Regions from separate parts of the Enterobacter sp. H2G27 genome, predicted to be linked through region 1. Evidence: predicted binding sites of a transcription regulator. Region 1 holds the regulator's gene; each other region holds the start of a gene.
The links. Region 1 encodes CRP, which controls carbon source genes, mostly activating them, when cyclic AMP is high. Its sites were predicted from a motif close to ATGTGANNNNNNTCACAT; they were not measured.

Region 1 (3,647 bases):
GGCGTTAGCGCGAAGCGCGAGCTGTTTGTGAAACACCTGAAAAAGGTTGATGAGCAGTACGACGTGTTCAGCGAGATCCGCGGGATGGGGCTGCTGATTGGCGCCGAGCTTAAGCCGCAGTACAAGGGCCGCGCTCGCGACTTTCTGCACGCCGCCGCTCGCGAAGGGGTGATGGTGCTCAACGCCGGACCGGACGTCATGCGCTTTGCGCCGTCGCTGGTGGTGGAGGATAAGGACATTGAAGACGGGTTAACCCGGTTTGCCGCGGCGGTTGCGAAGATCGTTAAAGGCTAATATTCGGTTCGTTTCAACCGGCGCGTTAACCAAATGCCGTGATGCGGACGCTGACGCCATGCCACCGACGAAATGGTGTGCATGGTGTTCAGATGCCCCAGAACGCGCTGCAAGTGCTGCTCCAGGGTGCTCATTGGCCCGTGGGTCAACGTCTCCGGCGCTTCCAGAATGTTTGAGTCTCCCGACTCGCCCGGCGCGTCATACTCCAGACGCTGCTGACACCTCTGCAACGCAATTTCACATGACTGCAGATAGCGCTGCGCCAGGTCCGGCGTCAGCATCGTGTGCTCGCGCGCCAGCGTGGTCATGGCGTTAATGTGCTCGACGATAAACTGGCTGTGCGTCACCCAGAGCTTCATATCGGCCAGATAGTGCGAATTAAAGCCCGGCTCCTGCATCGCCTGGTTAAGCGAGTTGAACAGGGCGTTGTGCGCCTGGTTGACCTTCATGCGCTGATAGGCCAGCGGGGACGGCTGCGGGTCGTCGCTCAGGATCAGGCGAATGGCCTGCTGGTCGGCCTCCAGCGCGTCGTGGGCGTTCTGTCTCAGCAGCCCGCTCTGCCATTGCGGCCAGAGCCAGACCATGCCGCCAAAGGCAATCAGGCAGCCGATCAGAGTATCAATCAGCCTGGCGACAATAAACTGTTCGCCATTGAGCGTAAGCAGCTGCAGGGTATATACCGCCGTCACCGTAAAGCCCACCATCGCCCAGCCGTAGTTTTTGCGGATAATTAGATAGCTCACCAGCGTGATCGCCAGCATCCCTGCAAGGGTATAGCCTTCCGGCACGTGGAAGTGCAGCGTCACGCCCGCAATGATCAGTCCGGCCATGGTGCCGCCCGCCCGGTGCAGAATACGCACCCGCGTGGCACCGTAGCCGTTCTGAGTGACAAACAGCACGGTCATTAAGATCCAGTAGGGCTTCGGCAGATGCAGCGCCATGCCCATCAGGCTGGCGGTACTGAGCATCACGCTAATCCTTGCGGCGTTGCGCAGGGCGGAAGATTTAAAAGAAAGATAGCTTTTGAGCGCGGGCAATAACGGCAGCCGTTTTTGCTTATCCGCCATCAGGTCGCGGGGATAAAGCGGACGCTGGGTGCGCAATACCCGGGCGATGCGGCTGAAGTGCCAGGCGGCAAACTGTCCGACCGGGTTATCCGGATGCTGGCGGGCGATTTTCTCCAGCGCGCCGAGCTGTTTATCCATGTTAAAGCGCGTGGGGTAGCGGTGATAGAGAATATCATCGGCCAGCACCCGCAGGCGTGCGGAGACGGTCTGCGCGTTCCAGCGGATCACCGCTTCGGCATGGCTGCGCTCGACCAGCTTTTGTACCTCCTGCGGGTGGTGCAGGCTCACGGAGATATGTTCCTGTAGATCCAGCCCGACCTGGAAGGTGCGCAGCAGGCGTTTGTACTCGTGGTTCTTGTTGGCGGCGAGCATGTGTAGCTGCTGATAGCACTGGCTTATGAGATCCACCACCTTCTGCTGGCGCGTCAGCAGCGGCGGTAAGGATTTTTCCGGATCGGTATGCTGGGTGAGCAGGGTGTATTTGGCCTCGCAGTAATCCGCAAGCTGCACATAGAGCAGGCTCAGGGATTCGCGCAGCGGCTGTTCCCGCCACAGCCAGAACCAAAACCAGTTAAACAGCCCGTACCACAGCGTCCCCAGAGCGTAGATCAGCAGCGGCTCCCACACCGGCATATTCCCGGCGAGACTTAGCGTGAAAATGGCCGCAATCAGCGACGCGGGAAGCAGGCGGGCGTGCAGCGAACTGATTTCCGCCGTGACGCCGAGGGTCATCGCCAGCACGGTCAGGATCAGCGGCAGCGGGATATCACGAGCCAGTAAAAGCTGTACGGCGAGGCTACAGCCCGCAAACAGGCAGCCGCCAACGATCAGGCGTTTGAAAAAGCGCTTATGCGGCGTGTCCAGACCGGCGATGTTGCAGCAGGCGGGCACGAGGGAAAACAGCAGGCCTTGTTGAAGATGTCCGAGGATCAGGCCTATGGCCACAGGAAGACACAACACCAGCGTTTGTCGCAGTGCGTAGTTAACTTCCGGGTGATAGATCAGCCTGCGCCACATGGGGAATAGAGACAAAAACGGCGTGACACCTTGCGATGGCACGCCGTTTAAGCGGAATTAACGCGTTCCGTAGACCACGATGGTTTTACCGTGGGCGGAGATCAGGTTTTGATCTTCCAGCATTTTCAGGATACGGCCTACTGTTTCACGGGAGCAACCGACGATCTGACCAATTTCCTGACGGGTAATTTTAATTTGCATGCCGTCCGGGTGGGTCATGGCGTCTGGCTGTTTCGCCAGGTTCAGCAGGGTCTGCGCGATACGACCGGTAACGTCCAGGAAGGCGAGGTTACCCACTTTCTCTGAGGTGACCTGCAGACGGCGTGCCATCTGGGAAGAAAGACGCATCAGAATGTCAGGATTAACCTGAATCAGCTGACGGAACTTCTTGTAAGAAATTTCAGCCACTTCACATGCTGTCTTTGCACGAACCCAGGCGCTACGTTCCTGGCCCTCTTCAAACAGGCCCAGTTCACCGATGAAATCGCCCTGGTTCAGATAAGAAAGGATCATCTCTTTCCCTTCTTCATCTTTGATCAGCACTGCCACCGAGCCTTTAACGATGTAATACAACGTTTCCGCTTTTTCACCCTGGTGAATCAGCGTGCTCTTTGATGGGTACTTATGAATGTGGCAATGAGACAAGAACCATTCGAGAGTCGGGTCTGTTTGCGGTTTGCCAAGCACCATGCGCTGTTATCCTCTGTTATAAGCTGTCACCAGAGTCATCAGATGCATCCGGACTCTGGGGTTGCAATCGAATTCTTACCCATACCCTGGGAAGTCGGCTACCGTAACGTTTCGCAGCCAGTAAAGTTTGATGTCCTCTGCATACATGTGTAACGTCAATGTATTACTGTAGCATCCAGAGTGTTTTAGCATAGCTTTCGCCGCGTGTCTCCTGGTGTCTCGCTTCAGCATGATGCAGGTCGCCTTCCATTGCGAGAAATGTAACGCACGCGTAATCTGTCACCAAAAATGCAACGTTGGAGTTTAAGAATATGCAAGCGCGCGTGAAATGGGTTGAAGGTTTAACGTTCCTGGGCGAGTCCGCGTCAGGGCACCAGATTTTAATGGACGGTAACTCCGGCGATAAAGCGCCAAGCCCAATGGAAATGGTGCTGATGGCGGCAGGCGGATGCAGCGCCATTGACGTGGTGTCGATTCTGCAAAAAGGTCGTCATGACGTGACGGATTGTGAGGTTAAACTCACCTCAGAACGTCGTGAAGAGGCACCACGTCTGTTCACCCATATTAACCTGCACTTTG
Region 2 (3,647 bases), 3.5 Mb from region 1:
AGCGAACCATATAGCCGGTCACGCGGACCAGATCGTTACCCGCTACGTTGGCGGTAAATTCACGCATACCGGCCCTGAACGCGCCCAGGCAAAGCTGAACCACCGCCTGAGGGTTGCGTTTTACCGTTTCATCCAGCGTCAGAATATCGCTTATCCCGGAAGCGTAGTGCTTGTGATGGGGAGCCACCGCCAGCAGGTGGCTGATGGGATCCGGCTCTTCGCCGTAGGGCAGGCGCGCGCCTGGCGTGGTACCCGAATCGGAGCTGATCCCCGACTGGGCATGAAGCATCGCGCGCTGCTTCCAGGCGTGCTTCACCGGCGTGTTTTCGACAAACGCCGCAAGCTGTTCGCTGATGCGATAGCCCAGCGCGTTGGCCTGCTCATCTTTTCCGTAGCGTCCCGCTATTCCTGCTTTCTCACAAAGCGAGTTTACCGCTTCCGCCAGGCCGTACATGCCAAACATCGGCACAAACCGATCGGCATCAATCAGCCCCTCTTTCACCAGGAAGCTATTCTCAAAGAAGCCAGATTGCTCGTACAGGAAACCGCAGCGTGCATCGATGATGGCCATTTGCTGCTGGCAGTAGTGCGGGAGCGTGCGGGTAAAGAAGTCTTCAATGGATGTGCTGCGTTCAGCAATGGCTTTGAGGTTAAGGCGCACCAGGGTGCTGCCACCGCCTGCAAGCGGCAGGGAGTTGTAACAGCTCACCACGCCGTAACGGCCTTTTGTGAAAATTTTATCATTCACCGGGCCATAAGAAATATGCGGTTTGCTGCATTCACATATGTTTTTTGCTACCTCAAGCAGCAAGTCGTCCGGGGTGATATCGGGATCGTAGATAAAGGTCAGGTTTGGCGCGACCTGCTTCAGCTCTGCATCGGCCCGCAGAATGGCACGGGTGATGGGGCCGTCAGCAGGCCCGATGTTTGCGTGCATAAAGGCATCCGGCAGCGTACGGTCGAGATAGCGCCAGAAACGTTTTATTCGGCTATCGATCTCTTCTTGTGTTAGAATTCTAACATAAGGTTGCAGCAACGCATCAAGCTGACCGAGATAGACCGGCATCGATGTGACGGACGGAACATGATGGTAGAGGATGGTTAACAGCGAGAGGGCATCGTCGAGATCTTTTGCCCCTTCCAGCTCAAGCCATTCTGAACCATTAGCCAGAAATTTTGCGTAATCCGGCAGAACGTAACGGGGTTTGTAAGGCGCATGGCCTTCGAACATGTCGCAGATAAACCCCTCGTCCAGCGCGGCGCGCGCAGCTTCAGGAAGTGCCGGATACGGCAGGTTGTTTTCCGCTTCCAGCGCCAGAAAATGACGTTTTTGTTCCGGGGTTAACACCGGGCTTGTCACAATCTGCTGGCAACGTTGCTGCAGGGCGTCGGGGCTGGAGTGGGGCATATTCGCTTCCTTGAATGTTCTGCGGATGATGAACGGATTGTAGAAAGCCTGCCTGTTGGCGCTTTTGATCCCACAGGGGGTATTGCTGCTTTAGTCGGCAATTTGCGCACTAAAGTTTGAAGAAGATCTCATTACAGTAATGCAAATTAGTACGCAGTTTTCATTAACTGTGATGAATGTCGAAGTGTGGATGCGGGTGAATGTTAGAATACTCACAGACCCGCAAGGTAAAATTTATACGGCACTGCCGTTGGAGAATGTTATGACCGATTTAACTGCAAGCAGCCTGCGCGCGTTGAAACTGATGGACCTGACCACCCTGAACGATGACGACACCAATGAGAAAGTCATCGCCCTGTGCCATCAGGCGAAAACGCCGGTGGGTAATACCGCAGCCGTTTGTATCTACCCGCGCTTTATCCCGATTGCCCGTAAGACGCTGAAAGAGCAGGGCACCCCGGACGTGCGCATTGCAACCGTGACTAACTTCCCGCACGGCAACGACGATATCGACATTGCGCTGGCAGAAACCCGCGCGGCGATTGCCTACGGCGCAGACGAAGTTGACGTGGTGTTCCCGTACCGCGCGCTGATCGCCGGTAACGAGCAGGTCGGTTTTGACCTGGTGAAAGCCTGTAAAGACGCGTGTGCGGCGGCAAACGTGCTGCTGAAAGTGATCATCGAAACCGGCGAGCTTAAAGAAGAGGCGCTGATTCGTAAGGCGTCTGAAATCTCCATCAAAGCCGGTGCGGATTTCATTAAAACCTCTACCGGTAAAGTGCCGGTGAATGCGACCCCGGAAAGCGCGCGCATCATGATGGAAGTTATCCGCGACATGGGCGTGTCCAAAACCGTCGGTTTCAAACCTGCGGGCGGCGTGCGTACCGCGGAAGACGCGCAGCAGTTCCTGGCGATTGCCGACGAGCTGTTTGGCGCCGACTGGGCCGATTCCCGTCACTACCGCTTCGGCGCCTCCAGCCTGCTGGCCAGCCTGCTGAAAGCGCTGGGTCACGGCGACGGTAAGAGCGCAAGCAGCTACTGATTGCCATACAACGCCGGATGACGCTTCGCTTATCCGGCCTACAGGATCGTAGGGCGGGTAAGCGTAACGCCACCCGCCACAACTCCCCCGATTCCGCATGGAGGTTACCGTGTTTCTCGCACAAGAAATTATTCGTAAAAAACGTGATGGTCATGCATTAAGCGACGAAGAGATCCGCTTCTTCATCAACGGCATTCGTGATAACACCGTCTCAGAAGGGCAGATTGCTGCTCTGGCGATGACCATTTTCTTCCACGATATGTCGATGCCTGAGCGCGTGTCGCTGACCATGGCGATGCGAGATTCAGGAACCGTTCTGGACTGGAAAAGCCTCAACCTTAACGGCCCGATTGTGGATAAACACTCCACTGGCGGCGTGGGCGACGTGACCTCCCTGATGCTTGGCCCAATGGTGGCAGCCTGTGGTGGTTACATCCCGATGATCTCCGGACGCGGCCTGGGCCACACCGGCGGTACGCTCGACAAACTGGAAGCCATTCCGGGTTTCGATATCTTCCCGGACGACAACCGCTTCCGCGACATTATTAAAGACGTTGGTGTGGCGATTATCGGCCAGACCAGCTCTCTTGCTCCGGCAGACAAGCGTTTCTACGCGACCCGCGACATCACCGCGACCGTTGACTCCATCCCGCTGATCACCGCCTCTATCCTGGCGAAGAAGCTGGCGGAAGGGCTGGACGCGCTGGTGATGGACGTGAAGGTCGGCAGCGGCGCCTTTATGCCAACCTATGAACTCTCTGCGCAGCTTGCCGAAGCGATCGTTGGCGTCTCCAACGGCGCGGGCGTGCGCACCACCGCACTGCTCACCGACATGAACCAGGTGCTGGCCTCCAGCGCCGGTAACGCCGTCGAAGTGCGTGAAGCGGTGCAGTTCCTGACCGGTGAATACCGCAACCCGCGTCTGTTTGACGTGACCATGGCGCTGTGCGTTGAGATGTTAATCTCCGGCAAGCTCGCCAAAGACGACGCTGACGCCCGCGCAAAACTGCAGGTGGTGCTGGACAACGGCAAAGCGGCGGAGATCTTTGGCCGCATGGTTGCCGCGCAGAAAGGCCCGACCGATTTCGTCGAAAACTATGCGAAGTACCTGCCGACCGCGACGCTCAGCAAAGCGGTGTATGCCGATAGCGAAGGGTTTGTCTCCGCCATGGATACCCGCGCGCTGGGTATGGCGGT
Region 3 (3,647 bases), 1.1 Mb from region 1:
CGGAGCTCCGTTGCGGATAACACGCTGTAGGTATGCTCCTGAAAGGGAGGGATCCACAGCGCGCGCTGCGGCGGTATGACCCAACGCTTATTGCCGGTTTCGACCAGCATCACCCCTTTGATGGCAAACAAAAGCTGTCCCTGTGAATGCTGGTGAGGCGGATCCACTTCGCCGCGCGTATAGCTAATAGCCCCTCTGGACCATCCGATGTCATCGTCATGAATTGGCGTTTTATCGATAACGGTTGGCATTTCACATTCCTCCCTTCCACTTATGATGCTGCTTGTACATGTAACCGAAGAGAGACGCAATGCACATTCAATTTATCATTCATGAACATTTCGAAGCGCCGGGCGCCTATGAAATCTGGGGGAAAAGCCGCGGCCATACTCTGAGCTACACCAGAGTTTATCAGGGCGATCCTTTACCCGAGGAGCTGGGGACCACGGACCTGCTTATCATCATGGGAGGCCCGCAGTCCCCCGCTACCACGCCTGAGGAATGTCCCTGGTTCGATGCACAGGCGGAAAAGACACTCATCAGCCGCGCGATAGAGGCAGGTAAAACGGTGATAGGCGTTTGTCTTGGCTCGCAGCTTATCGGCGAAGCGCTGGGGGCAGCGTTTTGCCATAGCCCGGAAAAAGAGATCGGCAAATTTCCCGTCAGGCTCACCGATGCAGGCAAGGCGAACCCGCTGTTTGCGGATTTTGGCCACGAATTGAACGTCGGTCACTGGCATAACGACATGCCAGGGTTGACGCCGCAGGCTAAAGTGCTGGCTTACAGCGAGGGCTGCCCCCGTCAGATCGTGGAATATGGCGAACGGGTTTACGGTTTTCAGTGCCATATGGAGCTGACGCCGGAGGTTGTAGAGTTGCTGATTGAGCATTCGCAGAATGACCTCCGCCGCGCGGGTGAATTCCGTTTTGTCGAAACGGCGGAAAAACTCCGCTCGCATGATTATCGCGAAATGAACCAGGTGCTGTTTTCTTTTCTCGATAAACTGACCGCCTGACGCTGATGCCTTCTCTGGCGCGTTACTTCGCCAGTGCAATTCCTTTCCTCTAAACTATTGCCTGCACCAGTAAGATGATACCGGACGTTCCATTCCGGAATGTCTGGTATGCTCAAAATTCATGATGTGATCCGTGGCACATTTTTAGGTTTAATTGTATGATGAATGCGTTTCAGCAAGGACTATAACCATGAGCAAAACATTGAACATTATCTGGCAATATCTGCGCGCATTCGTCCTGATTTACGCCTGCCTGTATGCCGGGATTTTCATCGCGTCACTGCTGCCCATCACCATTCCCGGCAGCATTATCGGCATGCTGATCCTCTTCGTGTTGCTGGCGCTGCAAATCCTGCCTGCAAAGTGGGTCAATCCCGGCTGCTTCGTCCTCATTCGCTATATGGCGCTGCTTTTCGTGCCTATCGGCGTCGGGGTCATGCAGTATTTTGATTTGCTCAAGGCCCAGTTCGGCCCGATTGTTGTCTCCTGCGCGGTGAGTACGCTGGTGGTTTTCCTGGTCGTGAGCTGGAGTTCGCATCTGGTGCATGGCGAACGTAACGTGATTGGGGAGAAAACAAAAAAATGATGGCCAATATCTGGTGGTCGCTGCCGCTCACCCTCGCAGTATTCTTCGCCGCACGTAAGCTTGCCGCGCGTTTCAAAATGCCGTTGCTGAACCCGCTGCTGGTGGCAATGGTGGTGATTATTCCGTTCCTGCTGCTCACCGGCATTCCTTACGAACGCTACTTTGCCGGCAGCAAAATTTTAAACGACCTGCTGCAGCCCGCCGTTGTGGCGCTCGCCTTTCCTTTATATGAGCAGCTACACCAGATCCGCGCCCGCTGGAAATCCATCATTACCATCTGCTTTGTCGGCAGCCTGGTGGCGATGATCACCGGTACGTCGGTGGCGCTGTTGATGGGGGCCTCGCCGCAGATTGCCGCCTCTATTCTGCCTAAATCTGTGACCACGCCTATCGCGATGGCGGTTGGCGGTAGCCTCGGCGGTATTCCGGCAATTAGCGCGATGTGCGTTATTTTCGTCGGTATTCTCGGCGCGGTGTTTGGCCACAGCCTGCTGAACGGTATGCGCATTCATACTAAAGCGGCACGAGGTCTGTCGATGGGGACAGCTTCCCACGCCCTGGGCACTGCCCGCTGCGCGGAGCTGGATTATCAGGAAGGGGCGTTTAGCTCGCTGGCGCTGGTGATCTGCGGAATTATCACCTCCCTGCTGGCCCCGTTCATTTTCCCGCTGATTCTGGCGGTGATGGGCTAAAATTTGCGATGCGTCGCGCAAATTTCATTTTGCTTTCATAAGTTGCATGCATAATGAGAAGTGGATCACATATAAAGCCCTGGCGGCTCCGTAAACTACCGATCCATTAACCTTTATGAGGCAAACGCCATGCACCCACGTTTTCAAGCTGCTTTCGCCCAGCTTGCAGAGAATTTGCAGTCAGCCCTGGCTCCCGTTCTGGCAGATGCACACTTCCCCGCCCTGCTGACCGCGGAGCAGGTCACGATGCTGAAACAGGCAACGGGACTGGACGAAGACGCGCTGGCTTTCGCACTGCTACCCCTGGCTGCCGCCTGCGCGCGGGCCGATCTCTCCCACTTCAACGTCGGGGCCATTGCGCGCGGCGTCAGCGGAACCTGGTACTTCGGTGGCAATATGGAGTTCCTGGGCGCGACCATGCAGCAAACGGTTCACGCCGAGCAGAGCGCCATCAGCCACGCCTGGCTGCGCGGTGAAAAAGCCCTGAGCGCGATTACCGTTAACTACACTCCGTGCGGCCACTGCCGTCAGTTTATGAACGAGCTGAACAGCGGGCTGCAGCTGCGCATCAACCTGCCGGGTCGCGCGCCGCACACGCTGGGCGATTATCTGCCTGACGCATTTGGTCCGAAAGATCTGGAGATCAAAACGCTGCTGATGGACGATCAGGACCACGGTTTCGCCCTGTCCGGCGATGACCTGAGCCAGGCGGCGATTACCGCCGCCAACAAGAGCCACACGCCGTACAGCAAGTCCCCGAGCGGCGTGGCGCTGCAGTGCCGTGATGGCCGAATCTTCACCGGCAGCTATGCGGAAAACGCCGCGTTTAACCCAACGCTGCCGCCGCTGCAGGGCGCACTCAACCTGCTGAGCCTGAACGGCTATGATTATCCGGACATTCAGCGCGCCATTCTGGCTGAAATTGCCGATGCGCCGCTGATCCAGTGGGATGCCACCGCCGCAACGCTAAAAGCGCTGGGCTGTACGACGATTGACCGCGTACTGCTGGCGTAATCCTTCCGGCGGGCAAAAATGCCCGCCCGTTTGCTGAAAAACCCCTCAGTTGAGTCGCTGTTTCTTGCGCTAACCAGGCGGGTAAAGTAGCCTGAGTTAAATTTCACCTTCGGTACGAGCCATCTGCATGTTAAAGCGCGTTTTTTACAGCCTGTCTGTCCTGGTCGGCATACTGCTGTTGATCGTGCTGGGTCTCGACCGCTGGATGAGCTGGAAAACCGCCCCTTACATCTTTGATGACCTGCAGGACCTGCCGTATCGTCAGGTTGGCGTGGTGCTTGGCACCGCCAAGTATTACCGCACCGGCGTAATCAATCAGTATTACCGTTACCGCATTCAG
Region 4 (3,647 bases), 180 kb from region 1:
CGCTCATACGCTACCAGCGTCATCTTGGCGTCAATCACCACATCTTTGCCCTGCGGCAGCCGCACGATCACATCTGGCTGCATGCGCGAGCGGGCATCGTTTTCGATACTCACCTGCGTTTCGTATTCATATCCTTCCCGCAGGCCGGAAGCTTCCAGTACGCGGGTCAGCACCACCTCACCCCAGTTGCCCTGGGTTTTGTTGTCCCCTTTGAGCGCTCGGGTGAGGTTGACCGCTTCCTGCGCCATCTGTGCATTTAGCTGCTGAAGATTGCGAATCTCATGAGCCAGGGTGTGCCGCTCACGAGCTTCCTGACCAAAACTGTCCTGCACCTGACGACGAAAACCGTCCAGCTGCTCGCGCAGAGGCGTCAGCAGGCTGTTCAGGCTCTGGCGGTTTTGTTCGTCAACGCGGCGGTTGCTGTGCTCAAAAATGCGGTTCGCGAGATTCTCAAACTGTTCGCTGAGACGCTGCTCGCTGTTGATCATCTGGCGGATTTTGTCTTCCGCATGCAGTTGGGTAGATTCAAGGCGGGTGGTCACTTCGCGGAGATCGGCCTCCAGTGACGTGTTGATATCACGCAGGTTGCGCAGCTCGTTGTTGAGCAACTCACACTCATCGCGCCAGTGTTCGCTCAGCGCAAGCTGCTGTTTTATAGCGCTTAAATCTGCGACCATCTCTTCTCGCTCAGCCAGCTGGTCGGCCTTCTGCTGCGCATGCTGGTAGCTGGAAATCAGCCAGCCAATCCCTAAGCTCACCAACGCAATCACCGCGTAAATCAGGATTGAGATATCCACAATGCCCCCTGCATCAACGTATTACCCGCACAAAATAGAATTGTGCTGTATAAACGTCCAGTTTGAAAGGGTTTTCCTGCGAGGCGCTACGCAAAAAATAAAGGCCGAACGTGTCGGCCTTTGATTTAAGAAGAGAGGACTAGATCAGGCGACGCGCTGCTTCCACCACGATTTTCACTGCATGACTTTCGGTCTGCTTCATGGTTTCGGCGTTCGGGATCTCTTGCTGGGTACGGTTGACGATAACGCCCGCCACCATACCGGCACGCAGACCCTGGCTTGCACACATGGTCAGCAGCGTTGCGGATTCCATTTCGTAGTTCATCACACCCATGGACTGCCACTCTTCCATTGAGCCTTTGAAACGGCTAACCACGCGGCCTGAGAAGGTATCGTAACGCTCCTGGCCCGGGTAGAAGGTGTCGGAAGAGGCGGTTACGCCCACGTGAGTGGTTGCGCCTACGGATTTCGCAGCTTCAACCAGCGCGGTGGTACATTCGAAATCAGCCACTGCCGGGAATTCCATTGGTGCAAAATGCAGGCTTGCGCCGTCCAGACGGACGGACGCGGTCGTGACCAGAACGTCGCCGACGTTGATATGCGGCTGAATAGCGCCGGTCGTACCGATACGCAGGAAAGTGCGGATGCCCAGCTGCGCCAGCTCTTCAACAGCAATAGACGTAGACGGACCACCGATACCGGTAGAGCACACGATCACCGCTTTGCCATCCAGCTCTGCGCGCCAGGTGGTGAACTCACGATGGGCAGCCAGCTTGACCGGCTTATCCATCAGCGCGGCGATCTTTTCCACACGCTCCGGATCGCCAGGGACGATGGCGAGCGTAGCCCCTTGTAAATCGTTTTTAGTGAGGCCGAGATGAAAAACATCAGACTTAGACATAGGTGACTCCTCTGTGGGTCGGTTAGTCAGAAGAAGTAAAACGGTACTTTACAGAAGCAGTAAGCATATTTTCGTGACGAACCTCACCATGAATGAAAATGGTTACATTGAATTTCCATAAAAAAGTGACTTACATCACATTAACAAGTTATATCGCCAGGTGCTGCACAAAAGATAGACCGTTTAAGGCACTGTGAGTTGTTAACCTGGTGTCTATATTTACCTTTGCGCTAACTCATTGGTACGGAGAATGCCATGACTGAAAAAACCGGTTTTGCACCTGCTGCGGCCCCACATGCTTCAACCATCGTGTCGACTCCAGAAGCGGCAATTACCGCGGGCGAGACCTCTATTCCCTCGCAGGGGGAGAATATGCCTGCTTATCACGCCCGACCAAAATCGGCAGAGGGTCCGCTACCCATCGTGATTGTGATTCAGGAGATATTTGGTGTTCACGAACACATTCGCGACCTCTGCCGCCGGCTGGCGCTGGAAGGGTATCTGGCCGTTGCGCCAGAGCTCTACTTCCGTCAGGGCGATCCGAACGACTACAGTGATATTCCAACATTGCTCAGCAACCTGGTCAGCAAAGTCCCGGACGCGCAGGTGCTGGCCGATCTCGATCATGTCGCCAGCTGGGCGGCGCGCAATGGCGGCGATCCGCATCGTCTGCTGGTCACCGGTTTCTGCTGGGGCGGTCGCATTAGCTGGCTGTATGCCGCGCATAACCCGCAGCTCAAAGCTGCTGTCGCCTGGTACGGCAAACTGGTGGGTGAAAAAACGCTGAATTCGCCTAAACATCCCGTCGATATCGCCACCGAGTTAAATGCCCCCGTGTTAGGGCTTTATGGCGGTCAGGATACCGGTATTTCGCTGGATTCGGTAGAAACCATGCGCCATGCGCTGCGTGCGGCCAATGCGAAGGCGGAGATTGTGGTGTACCCGGATGCCGGGCATGCGTTTAACGCCGATTATCGTCCGAGCTATCACGCGGAATCAGCCAAAGATGGCTGGCAGAGAATGCTGGCGTGGTTTAGCCAGTACGGCGGTAAGAAAGCGTAATAACAATAAGCCCGGAGGCAGTTACGCCTTACCGGGCCATCCAATACCCCTACGCCTGACGCAAATTCTGCGCTGCCTTCACCATGTTCGCCAGCGCTGCGCGGGTTTCAGGCCAGCCGCGGGTTTTCAGTCCGCAGTCCGGGTTTACCCAAAGACGCTCTGCCGGAATACGCTGGGCCGCTTTTTTCAGCAGGGCTTCAATCCACTCCACGCTCGGCACGTTCGGGGAGTGGATGTCGTACACGCCCGGCCCGATTTCGTTCGGGTAGTCGAATTCTTCAAACGACTCCAGCAGCTCCATATCTGAACGCGAGGTCTCAATAGTGATCACGTCGGCGTCCAGCGCGGCAATTGAATCCATGATGTCGTTAAATTCGCAATAACACATGTGGGTGTGGATCTGAGTGTCGTCCTTCGCCACCGCGGCGTTGATGCGGAACGCCTCCACGCCCCACTGCAGGTAGGCGTCCCAGTCGCTACGACGCAGCGGCAGACCTTCGCGCAGGGCCGGTTCGTCAATCTGAATAATGCCAATGCCTGCGGCTTCCAGATCCGCCACCTCATCACGCAGCGCCAGGGCGATCTGTTTGGCGATGGTTTCACGGGTCACGTCTTCACGCGGGAAGGACCAGCAAAGAATGGTCACAGGACCGGTGAGCATGCCTTTCACCGGCTTGTCGGTCAGGGACTGGGCGTACTTCGCCCACTCAACCGTGATCGCTTCCGGACGGCTGACGTCACCGATGACCACCGGCGGCTTCACGCATCGGGAGCCATAGCTCTGCACCCAGCCGTTCTGGGTAAAGACGAAGCCGTCCAGGTGCTCGCCAAAGTATTCCACCATGTCATTACGCTCTGCTTCACCGTGCACCAGCACGTCCAGCCCA

Region 2: deoC (deoxyribose-phosphate aldolase) is a predicted target of CRP. The motif match lies at 1,523-1,540, and genes of this name have one in related genera.
Region 3: cdd (cytidine deaminase) is a predicted target of CRP. The motif match lies at 2,347-2,364, and genes of this name have one in related genera.
Region 4: udp (uridine phosphorylase) is a predicted target of CRP. The motif match lies at 1,822-1,839, and genes of this name have one in related genera.

Annotation. Positions count from the first base shown of each region.
Region 1 covers NZ_JBSVSI010000001.1:3,903,435-3,907,081, reverse strand. The annotation lists gene argD (bifunctional acetylornithine/succinyldiaminopimelate transaminase) at 1-294, shown strand, start outside; gene ACW9E7_RS18680 (YccS/YhfK family putative transporter) at 291-2,378, opposite strand; gene crp (cAMP-activated global transcriptional regulator CRP) at 2,436-3,068, opposite strand; gene ACW9E7_RS18670 (OsmC family protein) at 3,380-3,647, shown strand, end outside.
Region 2 covers NZ_JBSVSI010000001.1:408,150-411,796, forward strand. The annotation lists gene ACW9E7_RS01930 (YjjI family glycine radical enzyme) at 1-1,408, opposite strand, end outside; gene deoC (deoxyribose-phosphate aldolase) at 1,671-2,450, shown strand; gene deoA (thymidine phosphorylase) at 2,560-3,647, shown strand, end outside.
Region 3 covers NZ_JBSVSI010000001.1:2,776,568-2,780,214, forward strand. The annotation lists gene ACW9E7_RS13145 (AraC family transcriptional regulator) at 1-251, opposite strand, end outside; gene ACW9E7_RS13150 (type 1 glutamine amidotransferase) at 311-1,015, shown strand; gene ACW9E7_RS13155 (CidA/LrgA family protein) at 1,206-1,601, shown strand; gene ACW9E7_RS13160 (CidB/LrgB family autolysis modulator) at 1,598-2,293, shown strand; gene cdd (cytidine deaminase) at 2,423-3,307, shown strand; gene sanA (outer membrane permeability protein SanA) at 3,435-3,647, shown strand, end outside.
Region 4 covers NZ_JBSVSI010000001.1:4,078,803-4,082,449, forward strand. The annotation lists gene rmuC (DNA recombination protein RmuC) at 1-797, opposite strand, end outside; gene udp (uridine phosphorylase) at 937-1,698, opposite strand; gene ACW9E7_RS19450 (dienelactone hydrolase family protein) at 1,954-2,760, shown strand; gene metE (5-methyltetrahydropteroyltriglutamate--homocysteine S-methyltransferase) at 2,810-3,647, opposite strand, start outside.